Regions from separate parts of the Brevibacillus sp. JB24b genome, predicted to be linked through region 2. Evidence: predicted binding sites of a transcription regulator. Region 2 holds the regulator's gene; the other holds the start of a gene.
What was found. The regulator NrdR, encoded in region 2, represses ribonucleotide reductase genes. The targets are predictions, from matches to a motif close to AACACNATATATNGTGTT.
Positions count from the first base shown of each region.

Region 1: the regulator NrdR is predicted to act here: its motif matches at 1,922-1,939, upstream of ACQV1I_RS01485 (anaerobic ribonucleoside triphosphate reductase).

Region 1 is NZ_JBNVQV010000001.1:276,570-284,625, forward strand. Features, by position in the region: gene ACQV1I_RS01485 (anaerobic ribonucleoside triphosphate reductase) at 1-1,775, opposite strand, end outside; gene ACQV1I_RS01490 (TerD family protein) at 2,014-4,098, opposite strand; gene ACQV1I_RS01495 (molybdopterin-containing oxidoreductase family protein) at 4,310-6,334, shown strand; partial or broken gene ACQV1I_RS01500 (DinB family protein) at 6,364-6,468, shown strand; gene ACQV1I_RS01505 (hypothetical protein) at 6,563-7,555, opposite strand; gene ACQV1I_RS01510 (helix-turn-helix domain-containing protein) at 7,755-8,056, shown strand, end outside.
Region 2 is NZ_JBNVQV010000001.1:1,006,369-1,014,424, reverse strand. Features, by position in the region: gene ACQV1I_RS05345 (glycine C-acetyltransferase) at 1-279, opposite strand, end outside; gene dnaI (primosomal protein DnaI) at 851-1,792, opposite strand; gene ACQV1I_RS05335 (DnaD domain protein) at 1,793-3,298, opposite strand; gene nrdR (transcriptional regulator NrdR) at 3,399-3,887, opposite strand; gene ACQV1I_RS05325 (HD-GYP domain-containing protein) at 4,102-5,235, shown strand; gene ACQV1I_RS05320 (YcdB/YcdC domain-containing protein) at 5,319-7,553, opposite strand; gene ACQV1I_RS05315 (glyceraldehyde-3-phosphate dehydrogenase) at 7,784-8,056, opposite strand, start outside.

The DNA of each region.
Region 1 (8,056 bases), 730 kb from region 2:
GTAATGTTTAGATTATATTTTTCGCTCATGTCATCACAGTATTGGCGCATGAATGAAATGACAGAGAGAGCACGCTTGTATACTTCAGTATCTTCCCCGTGGTGTTTGCCATAGAGAGCATTCATGCATTCTGCCAACCCGATAAAACCTACAGCTAGACTACCATGCTTAATTAAATCGGCTACTTCTTGATCGGGATGCAGGTCTTTACCTCCCTCCCAGACACCTTCACGCATCATGAAATCCGATGCTTTGGCCGGTTGTTTTGCTTGGATACCAAAGCGATGAATCAAGCCACTGATAGCTACATCCATATAGCTTTGTAGGGCCTTATAGAAGCCGGCTATGTCTGCTTGTTCGCGTTGGTTTTGGCAAATCCCATATTCGATACCCAATTTTACAAGATTGATCGTATTAAACGAAAGATTTCCCTTTCCGCTACTATAATTTCGCCCAAAACGATCTGATATTGATCTTGTCCGACATCCCATTGTAGCAATAATCGTATTCGGATCATCCTCACGATAGTATATGAGATTGAAGGTCGCATCTACGTTGACAAAGTTAGGATAGAGGCGTTTGCTGGAGCATTCAATTGCTTTTTGGAACAGATCGTAGTTTGGATCACCTTTTGACTGGTTAATTCCTGTTTTGCATTGAAAAATATGCTGTGGAAAAATAGGTGTTTCTCCATTTCCTAAGCCATTACTTGTTGCCTGTAATAACGCATGTGATACCAAACGCCCCTCTGTAGAAGTACACATCCCATAATTAAGAGAAGTAAAAGGAATTTGTCCCCCGGCTCGACTGCTCATCGTATTTAGATTATGGATAAGAGATTCAGCCGCCTGATGGGTCTCTGAAACTGTTTCTTCAAAAGCATAGGTATAGCTTTTGGGAAAGTCTTGCTTTAGTTTTTCGTTATCCATATAAAGATGATCATCAGACAAGGCGGATAGAGTAAGATCGGAACCCTCGTTAAAATAATGGAGCCCTTTTTTCATGTGTTTGACGAATGATTTCCGAACATAGGGAGCGAGATCCCAGTCAATCTTGTTAGCAGAAACACCGCCGAATTGGCTGTTCTGCTGCGATTGAAAGATAATTGCGACTAGAGCCATGGCCGTCATAATACTTTGTGGGGTGCGGACTGACCCGTTCCCTGTATTAAAGCCCTCAGCTAGTAGGCGATCAAAAGGAATGAAAATGCAATTGGTTGTGCCGATTGCATATTGGTCCAAATCATGTACATAGACATAATTATGATCGATCGCTTCACGTAGCTCGTTAGGCAAAACGTATTGTTTCACATGCCATTTTGCATATTCAGAGCCCATTTTACTCATTTTTCCGCTGAATGATTCACCGTTTACATTCGCGTTTTCCCGTAGTAAATCCATATCCTGTAGGCCGATGACAGCTTCACTAATGTTGTATAGCTCACTTTGCTGCAAACGAAGGCGATCACGTTGTTGACGGTAGGTAGAAAAGAAATGAGAAATATCATTGTGATCCTTTTCACATAACTGTGCAATAATTAACTCGTGAATTGTCTGTGTAGATATTGGATTTATGTAGTTATGTTGCTGTTGCTCTGCGGTGAGTTGATGCATACGTAGTTGCTGTTTAAGTTGTTCCTGGATACACAGGGCAATCTCTTCACTAAGTGCCACGTTTACTGTGCCCATTGCAGGTAAGCAGGCTTGGGTAATTGTTGTGATTAATTTTTCTAACTGAAAGATTTCTTGACGACCATCGCGTTTCGTTATAAGCATGAAAAAAAGCCTCCTGTAATGTAAAAAAACCTTGATGTGTAAGCTGAAAATAAGTTTGTTATGGTAGAAAATGGTACTCATGCACTCAAAATGTAAGAAGCATTCCCTCATAAATAAGAGAAAATGCTTCCGTAAATGTGGTTATACGTACTATATATAGTCTACGAATTACAAATTACATCAATATATCGTATGTGTCAAATGACGGTACTGTGACTACAGCATCAAGCTACATACGCTATAAATAATCTGACATGATTTTGTCGGTGTCAAATGGTGTTACCCCGCTATTTACAGAGAAGACGGATTGGGCGCGATCAGGACTGTCGACAAGTGTTCCTCTGGCTAAGGCGTGCAATAAAAACAGGTCATATAAATTAGGCTTAATTAGATTGGTCATGGCCTTTCCCATGAGCAGCATGCTGTTTCGATTATTTTCAACGTTATTGGAATATATTAGCTCAGTAGTAAGAGCTAGATCGGTCCAGATGACCTGGCGAGTCTCTACATCAATAATAACGGGAATGCAAATCGTTGTGTCAGCAGTGATATCGATCTTATTTTGAACGGTAGAGGGTTCAAAGATTTCACCAGAATTAGGGTGCTGTCGCATCATCCAGCCAGCAAAGCATTCAGGAAGATCACAGTAAGGGTGACTGGTAAAGGAATGCAGAGACATAGAAATATAACGAGCCCCTGCTTTTGTAGCAGCAGATAAATCGATATCAATAAACTCGCAGGCACCTTGTGGAGCAGTAGTAATATCCCCACTATGGTAGGCCTTAAAGGAAGCTGAGACTAGATTGGTATAGGAAATGTGTTCTAAATCATTCCAGTTGTGATCATACATCACAGCAGATAAATCAACATCCACTCGATCTGTCGGAATTTGATTCACAACGCCTTCTCGCCACCATGTAAAAAAGCGAATGGTATCTCCTGCTGGTAAATCAAGCTTAGAACCTCGCGTAATCGTACAAAGAGCCTTCTGAGCTGAGCGTTGGGAGAAGGGAACAGTATAATGACGTAATCGTTCATCGATATATACATAGCCCAGCGGTGGCAGTTGAGAAAATCGGTGTATGAATTCTTTTTGACAGATGGATGTGATTGATTCCCCGATTTCCTTAGTAAGAGGAGCCAATGTATCAGCGCTCACTTGAACTTTAGCTACATTTCCTTTTGGGAAAAATGTACGAATGACTTGTGGAATGTGACGGTTAGCAAAATGCGTCATCACCTGCAATAAAACGGGAGAAGAAACCTGATCTACCACCTGTTCAAAAGCAAAAACGATTGGTTGCCAATCCGCACTGAGACGTATCATGTGATCGAGACGGCGTGCCAATTCGCCCGGTCTAGTGGACAGTAGCTCGATTGCTTCCGGTAGCTGTCTATGTAATAGAGCTTGCTCTACTTTACTGTTAAATGTCTCGATTTTTTGGTTGTTTCGAATCAGATAAAATGCATCAGCACACCGAGGGAAACGTTGCTTGTATTCAGTAGGGTGTAAAATTTCCCCTAATCGAATCCAGCGATTCTTATAGCGTAGCATGTCTTCTTCAAGGGCATGGCAATTCTCTAATAATCCCAAGATAAAACGTCTTTGGGCACGTGTAAATTTACGGAATGGTGTAGTACGAGATAGACTGATATTACCACCAGATAAGGCTGTGGCTACCCGTAAGACATCTGTTGCTGTCTTGATATGTTTAGAAAAAAAGCCAGGGGACATTTTACTAGATGTGAATAGTAAGCCTGCTACCAGAGCAATATTTTCTTTTAACGGAATATCTAACTGCACAAGACGATCCAAAACCTGATATTCTTGTATAAAGAAGCTGAGATCATCCTTGTCAGTTTCTGACAGAGAGGTTTTGGATTGTACAAGATTCCAGAAGATTTGTTCTAATTCCTCTTCATACCCAAGTCCAATAACAGTTAACTGGCTACGATCAAGCAATGGAAGGCGTTTCTTTACTTCTTCAATAGGAAGGGAAAGGGTGAGATAGTGAATAATGGCGTTCACGTATAGGCTTGCTTGACTTTCTTCCATTAGTTGTTGGGGGAAATTTTGGTACATCGGACGGTATCTTACATGATCCCCGACGAGTTGCTTTACATCCTCTTCTAGTTGTTGAAAGAAAGTAGTAAAATCTTCGATAGATAGGGTTTGCAACCGTTCGATCAATGGTTGGGAGAAGGTGTAGCCGAGACGCTCCATGTTTTTTAAGGCGGTAGCTAGGTAAGGAAGAGGTAAATGACTGATTCCAGTAGGCACAAGTAGCTTACATTTTCGTCTTAGATAGATAGAATTTTTCATTGGCATAGTAAAAAAATCAGGAGAGCAGTGCCCCTAATATCCATTAGTTGTAGAAGGAAGGAGCACTATAGCCTGATTTTATATCCTTTTTATTATTTTTAAAGGGTATATTTTGAAAGGTAAAGATTATTCAATCATTATAGTATAGAAACAAAAGCCTGTAAATAAAATGAAAAACAGTAGAAAAGAGAAGTAGTAAGGAGGAGAAGCCATGACCAAAGAGCATACCAATATCTGCCCCCACGACTGCTGGGACACCTGTAGTATGACAGTGACTGTGGATGAATCGGGGAAAGCAGTAAAAATTCGCGGTAACAAAGAACACCCTGTAACCAAAGGCTTTCTGTGCATAAAGGTCAATAATTATTTGGAGCGGGTGTATCATCCGGAGCGGATTTTATATCCAATGAAAAGAAGCGGTAAAAAAGGCGAAGGAGTCTTTGAACAAATTTCGTGGGAGGAAGCCATCCAGCTCATTACAGATAAATTTAAGGAAACCATACGTCAATATGGAGCTGAGGCTGTATTACCTTATAGTTATGCTGGTACCATGGGGCTGATTAATTACGGTAGTATGGACCGACGCTTTTTTGGCAAAATGGGTGCTTCTCGTTTGGCACGTACTTTATGTGCATCTGCTGCCTCAGCGGCTCTACACTCTGTATATGGAGCGCGACTTGGTGTTGATCCAGAGGATATGGTGCACTCTCGCTTGATTATCGCATGGGGCACCAATACGATTCATACGAACGTCCATCAGTTTCCGATTATGGAGGAAGCACGGAAGAACGGTGCAGTCTTGGTGGTCATCGATCCGTATAGGCATGAGACGGCAGAAAAGGCAGATATTCATTTGCAAATCAAACCAGGGACAGATAGCGCTCTTGCACTGGGTATGATTCATTTATTAATTCATAACGATCAGCTAGACCATGCATACATTGCCAATTATCTACAAGGCTTTGATGAGCTAAAAGAGCGAGTAAAACCATATACACCAGCACATGTAGCTAGCATTACGGGGCTTTCTGAGCAAGAGATCATTGAATTTACTCAGTTATATGCAAGTACTAAAGCTTCCCTTATTCGCTGTGGATTTGGTCCGCAGCGCCATACAACTGGGGGAGAAATCATTCGTACGTTGGCAGTACTTCCAGCATTAACAGGCGCCTGGCAAGAGCTAGGTGGAGGCTTTCTACTTGCTAATATGGATGATGGAATTAATTATGAGAATCTGTATCGAACGGATGTGTATGAGGGAACTCCGCGGGAAATAAACTGTGCGCAACTAGGCTCCGCTCTATTGCAGCAAGACAACCCAGTAAAGGCTCTTTATGTCTACAACAGTAATCCAGCTTTAGTGACTCCTGACGCTAATAAAGTTACGGAAGGGTTACTGCGGGACGATTTGTTTACAGTAGTCCATGAGCAACATATGACAGAAACCTGCCGTTATGCAGATATTATATTGCCTGCGACCACAACTCTGGAGCATCTGGATATTCATACCTCCTATTGGCATTTATACGTTCAGTTAAATGAGCCTTCTATTGCGCCCTTAGGAGAAGCCAAGTCTAATACGGAGACATTTCGTTTGTTAGCGGAGGCGATGGGATATACGGAAGACTGCTTTACAGATAGTGATGAGGATTTAATTAGGCAGGCTTTGGACTCTACCCACCCGTTTCTTAAAGGAATCACGTATGAGACGCTTAAGGAAAAGAAATATCAGAAAATAGCGTTTGAAGGGGAGCATTTCTTTCCTTTTCAGCATGGCTTCCTAACTCCAAGTAAGAAGGTCGAAGCGCTTGCTCCGCAAATGAAAGAGCTAGGTTTGGAGCCGTTGGTTAATTACACACCGCTTGAGCAAACGGAGGAGAATCCTGAGCAATATCCCCTACACTTTTTGACGGTGAAATCAAAGCATTTCTTAAATTCCAGCTTTGGAAATGTAGAGACACTAAAAAAGCGGGAAAAAGAGCCGGTCCTCTATATGAATCCTCAGGACGCACTTTCACGGGGGATTGAAGAGGGAGACCAAGTGAAAGTATATAATAATCGTGGAGAGATCATCCTCCCAGCTAAAATCAGTGAAAAAGTGGGTGCAGGTGTGCTAGTTACCCCTATTAATTTATGGCAAAAGAATGTGAATGTAACTACCTCAGAAGCATTAACTGATCTGGGCGGCGGAGCAACGTATTACACCAATTTTGTAGAGGCAGTGAAAATAGGATAGGGGGCATGGGGGATGGATATGAATGGATTATTGTCAATCACGGAACCTATCATCGGGGAAACCTGACTGTTATGCTACGTCAATTAGGCTGTTCTGGGGTTTCTTCCGATTATATTTTTTATCTGTATGAATGAAAACAAACGGAAACAGAATAACGAAAGATTTTACATTAGTAAAAGTAAAACAGGCTGAAGGAGACGTGAGTAGACTTCTTCAGCCTGTTTGTTGTTATGCTCCGAACAATTGCTCAACCTTTTGCGGTAACGAGCCCCAAAACTTAGAGATGTCTGGTTTAGCGTCACCGATGATACTCTCATCTGCTTTTCCATGTTCGTAAATCACATCTTTGTTTTTGTTTATAATCTGTACATACTCCGTAATGATGCTTGTGGTCTTGGTATCACTATGAGCTTTTATGAATTGTTCGTACGATTTTTTTACCTCTGGCAACAGCTTCATTGTTTTTTCATCAATGGCATCGTAACGATAGTTGCTGAGATATTCTTGTAAATAGGTTTGATATAGATTCCTAACATCTGTTTTCTTGATTCCGTTATGATAGGTGGTTAAGTACTTTTCTACTTTTACGATGCGTTCTCCCAGCTCTTGACGTGTAATAATTAAACGACCATCTCTTGAAATGGGTTTATTGTATTCGTCCCATTGTAACTCCATGTACGCCTTCAGGTCGCCAGTGAAATAGCTCGAGTATTGCTTCAAGGCATCATAATCTACCACCCAATATAGATCTCCCTCGTTATTTGTTAAGGCTAGCTTGCCAGCAAATTTATCCTGCATGTATTTCTTTAAAGGCTCATCTTTCATTTTCGTCACATCTACAGGGAATCCGATCTCATATAGCTTTTGAGCATTGTTATTTTCCGCTAATAATTTCGAAAAGTTTTCATTCAATCCAATCAGGTGAGTGGCATAATATTCATCCAGAATCACGAATAGTTGATCGGCAGTTTCACTTTTTACGTTTTTGATAGTCTTATCCAAGTAGGCGATTAATTCAGCAGGCTCTTTCGTTTGCGATGCGATCTCCTGCATTTGTTTTATTGCGTCTTGTTCCGCATTTTGTTGATTCTTCTGGTTAGTACTTGTCTGAGGTGTGGTTTCTCCTTGTGCCGGGGGGGAGCCTGTTGAAGTATTTCCACAGCCTGTTACTAATCCAACGGCTAACACTGAGCTAAGCACCAGATATCCTGAATATTTCATAGGAACCACTCCGCATCTATTGTTATTATTTTGTCAATTAGTAATTTATGTAAAAAATATCTATATGATATCAGACGATACAGTATGTCAATTGGTTTCAAATATATAACCAGCTTTGCTATACTACATATAACTCAAAAATGTTGAGAATCGTTATCAACGAGTGAATGATGACAAAACATAGAAAGTGGCGACAAATATGTCAGATCAACAACAGCAACAACATCTGTATCCTGATGAATCGACTAGAAGATTGGATCAATACCAATGGAAGCTACAAGAGATAGAACTGCTTAAAGGGAATCATTATAAACCAAGACCGTTGATCCATCAGCTAACGAACTCCTATGCTCTGCTTATAGCACTTCAAGGTCAAGGTCATGTCTTAATTGATGAACAAGCTCATCCACTACTAAAGGATGGGGTCTATGTATGCACACCAGGTCAAACACTTGGGATTGAATTAACCTCAGAGGCCGAAGCTCATTGTTATGTGATTTA
Region 2 (8,056 bases):
TTCTAAAGTAATATGGATATCCAATGTCCCGTTAATTGTACGAACAGCACCTGCTCCAACACCATACTTTGCAATCGCTTGGTATGCTGCTTCCTTCAAGCGTTCATCTGTTGCCAAACCCAGATAGTTGTTGGAAGAAAGGTTAACCAGTTTTTTGCCTTTAATGGTAATAACAGGCCCGTTGGCACTCTCCAAAGGATCAATAACGTTATATAGGCCCTTGCTTTTAAGTTCTGCTAAATTTCCTTGTAAAAACTCTTGCAACCCTCTGCTGGACATCCTTTTATCCCTCCATAGGTATCTTGGTTTTTTATCTTTTCATAAATACGATACTACCATTACATTTGGTAAGGAAGACAGGATTACCACTCTTCCCAGAGAAAACAAATGTCCTCACTGTACGTACATAATGATGTTGTTTTAACCGCGTAATCATCTTCCTATTCTAGTTTTAAAAGTACCACATGATCCCCATAATGTCCACACACCAAACACAATATTTTTCAGTATCATCAGTTAATTCGCAGTAATCAGTCACTACAACCCTTTGATAGCAAGCGTTTCACTCCACTAATCTGTTTTCTGAATAATCAAATATCATTCTTGGTATGTATTTCTAAGGAATACATTTGTCTTTTTTATTTTATCTCGTCCCGTTTTCTATATAAGCTTTGTATGTCTTTTTCAAAAGGACATTTTTGACAAGACAACTAGGCTACCAATCACTAAAACATTTCCATAAAATGACCCTAATCCAGACAAAAGAACCCAAGTAAAGGACTTATCTGCATGTCCAATACTTGGGCTGCCTGCCAAACAATATGCTCCTAGGCACTTACCCCGGCATAGGCTATCTTTTTCTACGGTTCATTCCTTCAATCTCTACAACCTCTACATAATGACGAATCCGTTCCAGAATTCGGCGCGCCTTCGTTACTTCGATACGTGAACCATTACTGATGGCAAAATGCTCTTCCAATTCTTCGAGAGAATAGTTAGAAGCAAATAAAGTTGGTAGATGATTGTTAATTCGCTGATTTAAAATGACCCCAATCACTTCATCACGAATCCATGGAGTTACATTCTCCGCTCCTAGATCATCTAGGATCAACACAGGAATCTCTTTTAGTAGTTCCAGTTTACCAACATAGGATTGATCGGAGAGGGATTCTTTCAACTCTCTAATGAAGTCTGGGACATAGACCATTAAGGAAGAAATGTTACTCTCCGATAGTTCACGTGCGATAGCAGCCATCAGATAGCTCTTGCCAACCCCAAAGCCCCCGTGAACATACAGGCCTCGTGCTGCTTGCTTCTTATCGCCTTTCATTTCTCGACAGAAACGCATCGCCTGACGAATCGCTTCTTTATTGGAATCATCCATATCCATATGATGAAAGCTAGCTTGAAGTGTTTCTTCAGACACATAGTAGCTTCGCATCATTTTACGTGTACGAAGTGTCTCATCGTAAGCTAATTGCTTTTCACAGGGACTTAGAGCGGACACAATGTGTTTGTTTTGCACCTGCAGCTTATTCGTATGCCCCTTTACCAAATTAGGACATTCAGACAGCCCAGGACAATTCTCACAATAATAGTGCTCCTTCACCGATTCATACACTGCTGAAAGAGAGCGAAACAAATCTTCCCTAGTTAATTCAGGATGCTTCTGCTGAAAGGATTTTAGATAGAGAGACGAACGCATCATTTTATCCAATTGTTCATCTGGACTTAAAATATGACGTGGAGTTCGTTTCGCCAACTCCTCCATAAACTGACGCAAAGGTTCCATCTAATGTTCGTCCCCCTTCTTCGGCTGTCGTAGTGATTCGTACAATTCTTTCAGCTCTGGATCATCCATAATGGTTTTTTTCACTTGTTTAACGCGTTTTTTCCGATCAGTATCAACTGCCTCTGCTTCCTCACGATCCAGCTGTCGCTGTACAGCAGCAGGTAGCTTATCCTGCAGCAATGCTCGCGAATTACTGCGCCGCCCCCGGTTAGAGGATAATCCACCTTTAGACGACCCCACTGGAGATTGAGCAGTTTGATTCTCCATAGCCTGATTCTTGGCTTCTGCCCGCTCTAAAATGACCCTCACTGCTTCCTCCACGGTGGAAATCGCTTTAGCTTTCCAGCTATCTCGAATGGTTTCTACGTAAGCTTTTGGTAGTTCCATTTTCGTTTCACGCATCGCGTATAACAACAAAGCATTTACGACCTCTGCCGGCATTGAATCTCCGAAGACCAAGCTCTCCGCCCGTTCTAAATACGCACGTGAAATTCTACCTCCCACCGCTTGTTCTAATATGATCAGCGGTGAAAGCTCTCGACAGACTCGTAGAAAGACTTCCGTTCCCGGAGCTGGTATTTTCCCAGGGCAGAGATGTTCCAAATAGCCATCAGCTAATGAACGTCGCTCACGCGTCAGCTGGTTATCTACATATCGCTCGCGTAGTCGTTTACGCAATAGTTCTGTGCTCAGAGCTCCTTTTGAATCAAAAAGATTCCAATCCCGTAGCTCTTGACTTAATAAATAGCTGTCCACTTGATAAAAAGAGAGTAACTGATAAAAAAACGGAATGGTTTCCTGCGTTACTACCTTAGAGGCTTGTACATGACTAGGTAGGCTAGCTCGTAAAAAGGATAAATCCAACTGTTTATCTGGCTCCGCTTCATAATGATTAGCCAGAGAGGCTGTAGGGTGCTTTTCTTGCATGTGAGCAAAAAATCGATCTGTTTCCGATCCAGGACGTATTTCCAGCTCAGAGGCTGACAAGTTGTGATATACCTCATAAAAACGCTTGGTTACATCTTCTTCATACGGATACTCCTCCGCTAGATTACTCCATAGCTGGTCAGCATAGGTACGACGAAGCTGTTCGTATTTGACTTTTCCAACTTGATTGAGCAACATAACAGGAAGGATATCTTCCTGAAAAAATTGAGCGGGAGTTAGCGGTGGCAAGACGATATACTCATAAAAAAAGTCATGTTCGCGATTCTCACGACGACGGACCTTTAATAAATCCATCGCTTCTAGACGTTCTCTGGCTTGCAATAGGCGATCCAACGGCAAGGATGTCATCATCATCAGACTCCGGTGCGTCCCTTCGCTTGCTGCTCCACTCTTTTCATCCACCTCGTGCATTAATAATTGATACAACGAATAGGATGATACCCCTAGTAAGGGCAAATAAAGATGGGTAACGAATCCCATCTCTATCATACTCAGCGGCCTTATGAATCTCACTAAATAGCGATCGTTGGGCGCAAGTTCGTTCCACATGACACGCATCGACCAAAACCCTTCCTTACGTTCATAGTTTCTCTATTATATCATTTCTTCTGTCGTGTTACGTAGGAGAGGTTTGGAAGCTTAGAGAAAAAAATGCTTTTTATTCTGGTTTATTCATTTTAGGCGGCTGATTCCGCGCTTGTTCTAAAAGCTCTTCCAATTCTCGCATAAATACGTTAATATCTTTAAATTGACGATAAACGGAAGCAAAACGAACATAAGCTACCTCATCCACATGGTAGAGGCGCTCCATGACCATTTCTCCTACTTCTTTACTAGGAACCTCAGCTTTTCCCTGGCTACGTAGTTCTCGTTCGATTTCATTTACAATATTCTCTAATATCTCCAATGTCACAGGCCGCTTTTCGCAAGCACGAATCAACCCACGTAAAATTTTATCACGGCTATACTCTTCTCTTGTTCCATCCTTTTTAATAATTAACAGTGGTGTTTCTTCCACCATTTCAAATGTAGTGAATCTTCTGCCGCAGTCTTCGCACTCTCGACGGCGTCTGATTGATTTGTTGTTATTAAATGGGCGGGAATCCAATACCCTTGTCCCATTGAATTCACAAAATGGGCAACGCATTAGCCATCATCTCCAAAATGATTACTCAGTTAGATCAACATCATTCTAAAAAAGAAAGACTTGATTTTATAAATTTGCGTGTAAATTATTGAAGTTTTTCTTTAGAGTCCCATATCCAGTAAGGTTAGTCAAGGGAAAAGCGAATATCCTATTCCCATTTGTCCATAATTTTTTTAAAATGAGATAGTATCTAACAGCAAGGGAGGGTTCTTGCATGCGCCTAGTCTCGTTGCGACATGTTCAACCTGGGATGAAATTGGGAAGGACCGTTTTTACAGATGATGGAAAAGTCCTGCTTGGGGCAGGTATGCAGCTGAGTGAAAGATTGGTAAGTGGTCTACAACGCATGGGAATTGATTCCGTCTATATTGATGACCCGCACACATCAGATATTGAGGTAGAAGATGTTATACGACCAGAGACAAGGCAAGATGCTTTGGAAGTCATACATAAAACCGTGCAACAACTGCGTAATACCAATAAAGTTGCTCGTCGGGTCTCTGTCAAAGATATGGGTATGCATTTCCAGCAGGTCTTTCATAAGATTTTAAATGATCTATCTGGTGCAAAAGATGTCATGATTCATCTAGCTAACATCTCCTCTCACTCGGGAGCAATGTATCATCACAGCGTTAACGTCGCCGTCATGGCTACAGCTGTTGGCATGTCACTTGGCTACAACACGACCCAATTACGTGATTTGGGGATCGGGGCCCTGTTACACGACATCGGAAAAACAGCTTTGCCAAAAGAATTGTTGGACAAGAGCGACCGTTGGAACGAAGCTGAAATGGAGCAGGCCAAAGAGCATACGCGTCTTGGATTTGATATCATTCGAAAACAACACGATATTTCGTTATTGTCTGCTCACGTTGCTTTTCAGCATCATGAACGGATGGATGGAAGTGGCTATCCGCAACAACTGCAGGGTGACAAATTCCATGAGTATGCTCAAATCGTAGCCATTTGTGACGTGTACGATTCTTTAACTACCCCTAGACCTTGGAGAAAACGCTATATGCCACAAGATGCCCTTGAATACCTGCTTGGTTCAGGTGGCTATTTGTTCCAACATCACTTGGTGGATGCCTTTCGCAAGCATATCGCTGTCTTTCCACTGGGTAGCGGCGTCGTACTTAATAACGGAGAAAGCGGCGTAGTCTGTAAAGTAGATCCAGAATGCTGCCATCGTCCAACGATACGCATTTTGCGGGATGGGCGTGGCAATGACTTGCTTACCCCGTACGAAGTTAATTTGAAATATAATTTAAAATTATTTATTACGCAATTTGAAGATGAAACATTATTTACTTTTATGGAATCTAAGCATATTGCACCGGAATTTTAAATCATCTAGTTAATTTTACAATCAGCAAAACTCCCTCCTAATTGATAATGAGAGGGAGTTTTGTTTTGTTTGACTTAGATCAATTATCGTTGGTTTTGCTGATAAAACTGATACATTAGCTCTGCCGCTTCTGCGCGCGTTATGATTTTATTTGGCCCTACATTTGTTCCTTTTGGTGCTTTCAGATAACCTAACGCATACGCTAGCGTATAAGCAGGTACTTGTTCTGCTGTTACGTCTGGATAAGGGGATTGAAAGACATCAGGCTTGGATAGTAGCGGTCCAAATCGTAATGCTTTCATGAAAATTTCTAGCGCTTCATTACGTGTAATGGCACGATCAGGCTCAAAGCGAGCTGTGGGTGGAATGATTTTAAGTTGAGAGGCCTGGGAAATAGCACTGTAATATGGATGGGTTGTAGGTACATCCGAGTAAGTATAGGGCTTCTCATCATCATCATCTAACATATGCGCCCGAACCAACTCATTTGATATTCCAAGCATCCATCCCACAAATTGAGCTCTAGAAACTTCTTTATCTGGCTCTAGCTTTCCATCTTCCAAGATGAATAAACCTCTATTTAGCATATCTTGCAAGGCTTCCTCACTTTTGTGTCCCTCGATATCACTAGCCGATTCATCTCTACTAAATCCCCATGGTTCTACTAATTCTCCAGTTACTCCGTTTACATGTTTTTCCTCCCCTACATAACGATAGACGAGCTGTATAGGAATCTCTTCAGTTGACTCCTTCTCGGATGCCTCTACCTTTGCAATATAGAAAGGAGCTTTATAATACGTAAGCATTAGTTTTTTCTCTTTGATCTCTTTCTCTATCGCTTCTTCCTTGGATAACGTATTCTCTTCGAAAGCATCACCGTTTCGCCAAGGTGCACCATTCTCTTCCCGATTTAGCCAAATAGAACTTACTTCGTTATGATATTTATCTACTTCAACCTCAATCCCTAGGTCATCAATTGGGATACCTTTATATAAATAACCAAATGTGAACGAGTAAGCTCGATCCTCGTCGCTTATACCAAAATGCCCTTCATCTGTTCTTAAATAAAGCTGCCCAGTATGATCAGGATAGATGCTTTTGATCAGTTCGATAGCAACCTTTTCTGCTGCTTGTTTATCAACTGCTCTTTTCTCTGACTCTTGAGAATTTCTGCTATTTCCACGTGAACTATTCCGTTTTGAATAATTAATCAATTGACCGTTGTCATTTATTTTAATTCTAATCTCATCACTTTGATCAGTAGAAATGAACCTGAATCCCCAGTCCTGTATTTTAGCACCAGTAGAGTCTACACTGGAGCCACCCCCACTCGAACCATTTAATATCCAACCGTTAGCTAGTTTTTTCCCCCATTCGATAGCAATTTTTTCTGCTTGCTCTTTGCTGATTTTTGAAGGTGCTTGATTTTTTTCATAAGTGATTTGATCGCCTAATGGAGTTATTTTATTTCTAGCTTCCGCTTTAGCACCATTTGGACTAATCGCCTCTCCGCTATTTGCATCTAAGAACCTGGCACTATTGTTACCATATTTATAAACAGGAGTATACGTTATGTGTCCGCTCTTCCTGCTTTGATACCTGTCCAATTCCATGTATCGTACCTGTGGGTCTAGTAGACTCTTTAGTTTTTTCTCTGCTTGTTCTATGGAAATAGATGACTTGGAAGAAGGAATTTTTCCGTCATCCCACGTAAGTTCATAGGACGTGATTTCACCATTAGCATCAATTTTAATCGTTACTCCATTTTCAATGAATGGAATTCCATCAGACATACGTGTATAGACAAATGTGAAACTTTTGTTGTTTGTCAATGGGACAATTTCATTTGCTTTACTCAAAGAGTCTTTTTTCGCTTTAGCCACCTTTTCAATAAAAGCCCCTGCCGTTTTTTCTGCTTCTTTCTCACTAACTGTCTTTTTAGCTGGTTTATTGTTGCGTTCATATTTATGAAATCTAATTAGTTCTCCTGTTTGAGCATCTACTGTTGTATAAATGAATTTGTCGCTTTTTTTATCACTTGTCTCCCAGCTTATCGACCAGTATGGTGAGTTTGTCAGCTCGTCATCTTTTTCAAATCGAGAATTTCTGATTTTGTACTCCGCAGGAATGGTAATCCATTGTTGCACACGTTCTTCCACTTCTTTTTGTGTTAATAACTTGCCATAAGATCCTTTCTTCTCCTGTGCATACAATACAGAAGCGCTTCCAGAAATCTCAAATGGAGCCAATAACACACCAGCAGCCAGCACACATCCACTACTGGTGGCTATCCACTTACGTAATGTTAACCTATTCATCTAATCCATCCTCCCTTTCTTGTACATTACATTGCCAACCATATAAATTATAACAATATTTTACAATATAAGGACAAATTAAATTCTGCAAAATCAATCACCAGAATGATTATGCAAGATTTTTGGGAAAGGACATGAAAAAGCTGATTTCAGCACTTATGAAATCAGCTTTTTTCTAAATTCAAATAACAATTATTTTTCAGAATTAAAATGCCAAATGAAGCCAAAGATTATCCGTGTGTACTACCTGTCAAAATACGTTTCGATTGATTTACATGCTCTGACACATGCTTTACCAAATCAAGCACACGGCAGGAATACCCCCACTCATTATCGTACCAAGCAATAACTTTCACGTGCTTATCACTCATCACCATGGTAGACAGGCCATCGATGATTGAGGAATTTTCATTGCCATTAAAATCAGTAGAAACAAGAGGTGCATCTGTATAGCCTAGATAGCCTTTTAAAGCCCCTTCGCTTGCTTCGCGCAATACCCGATT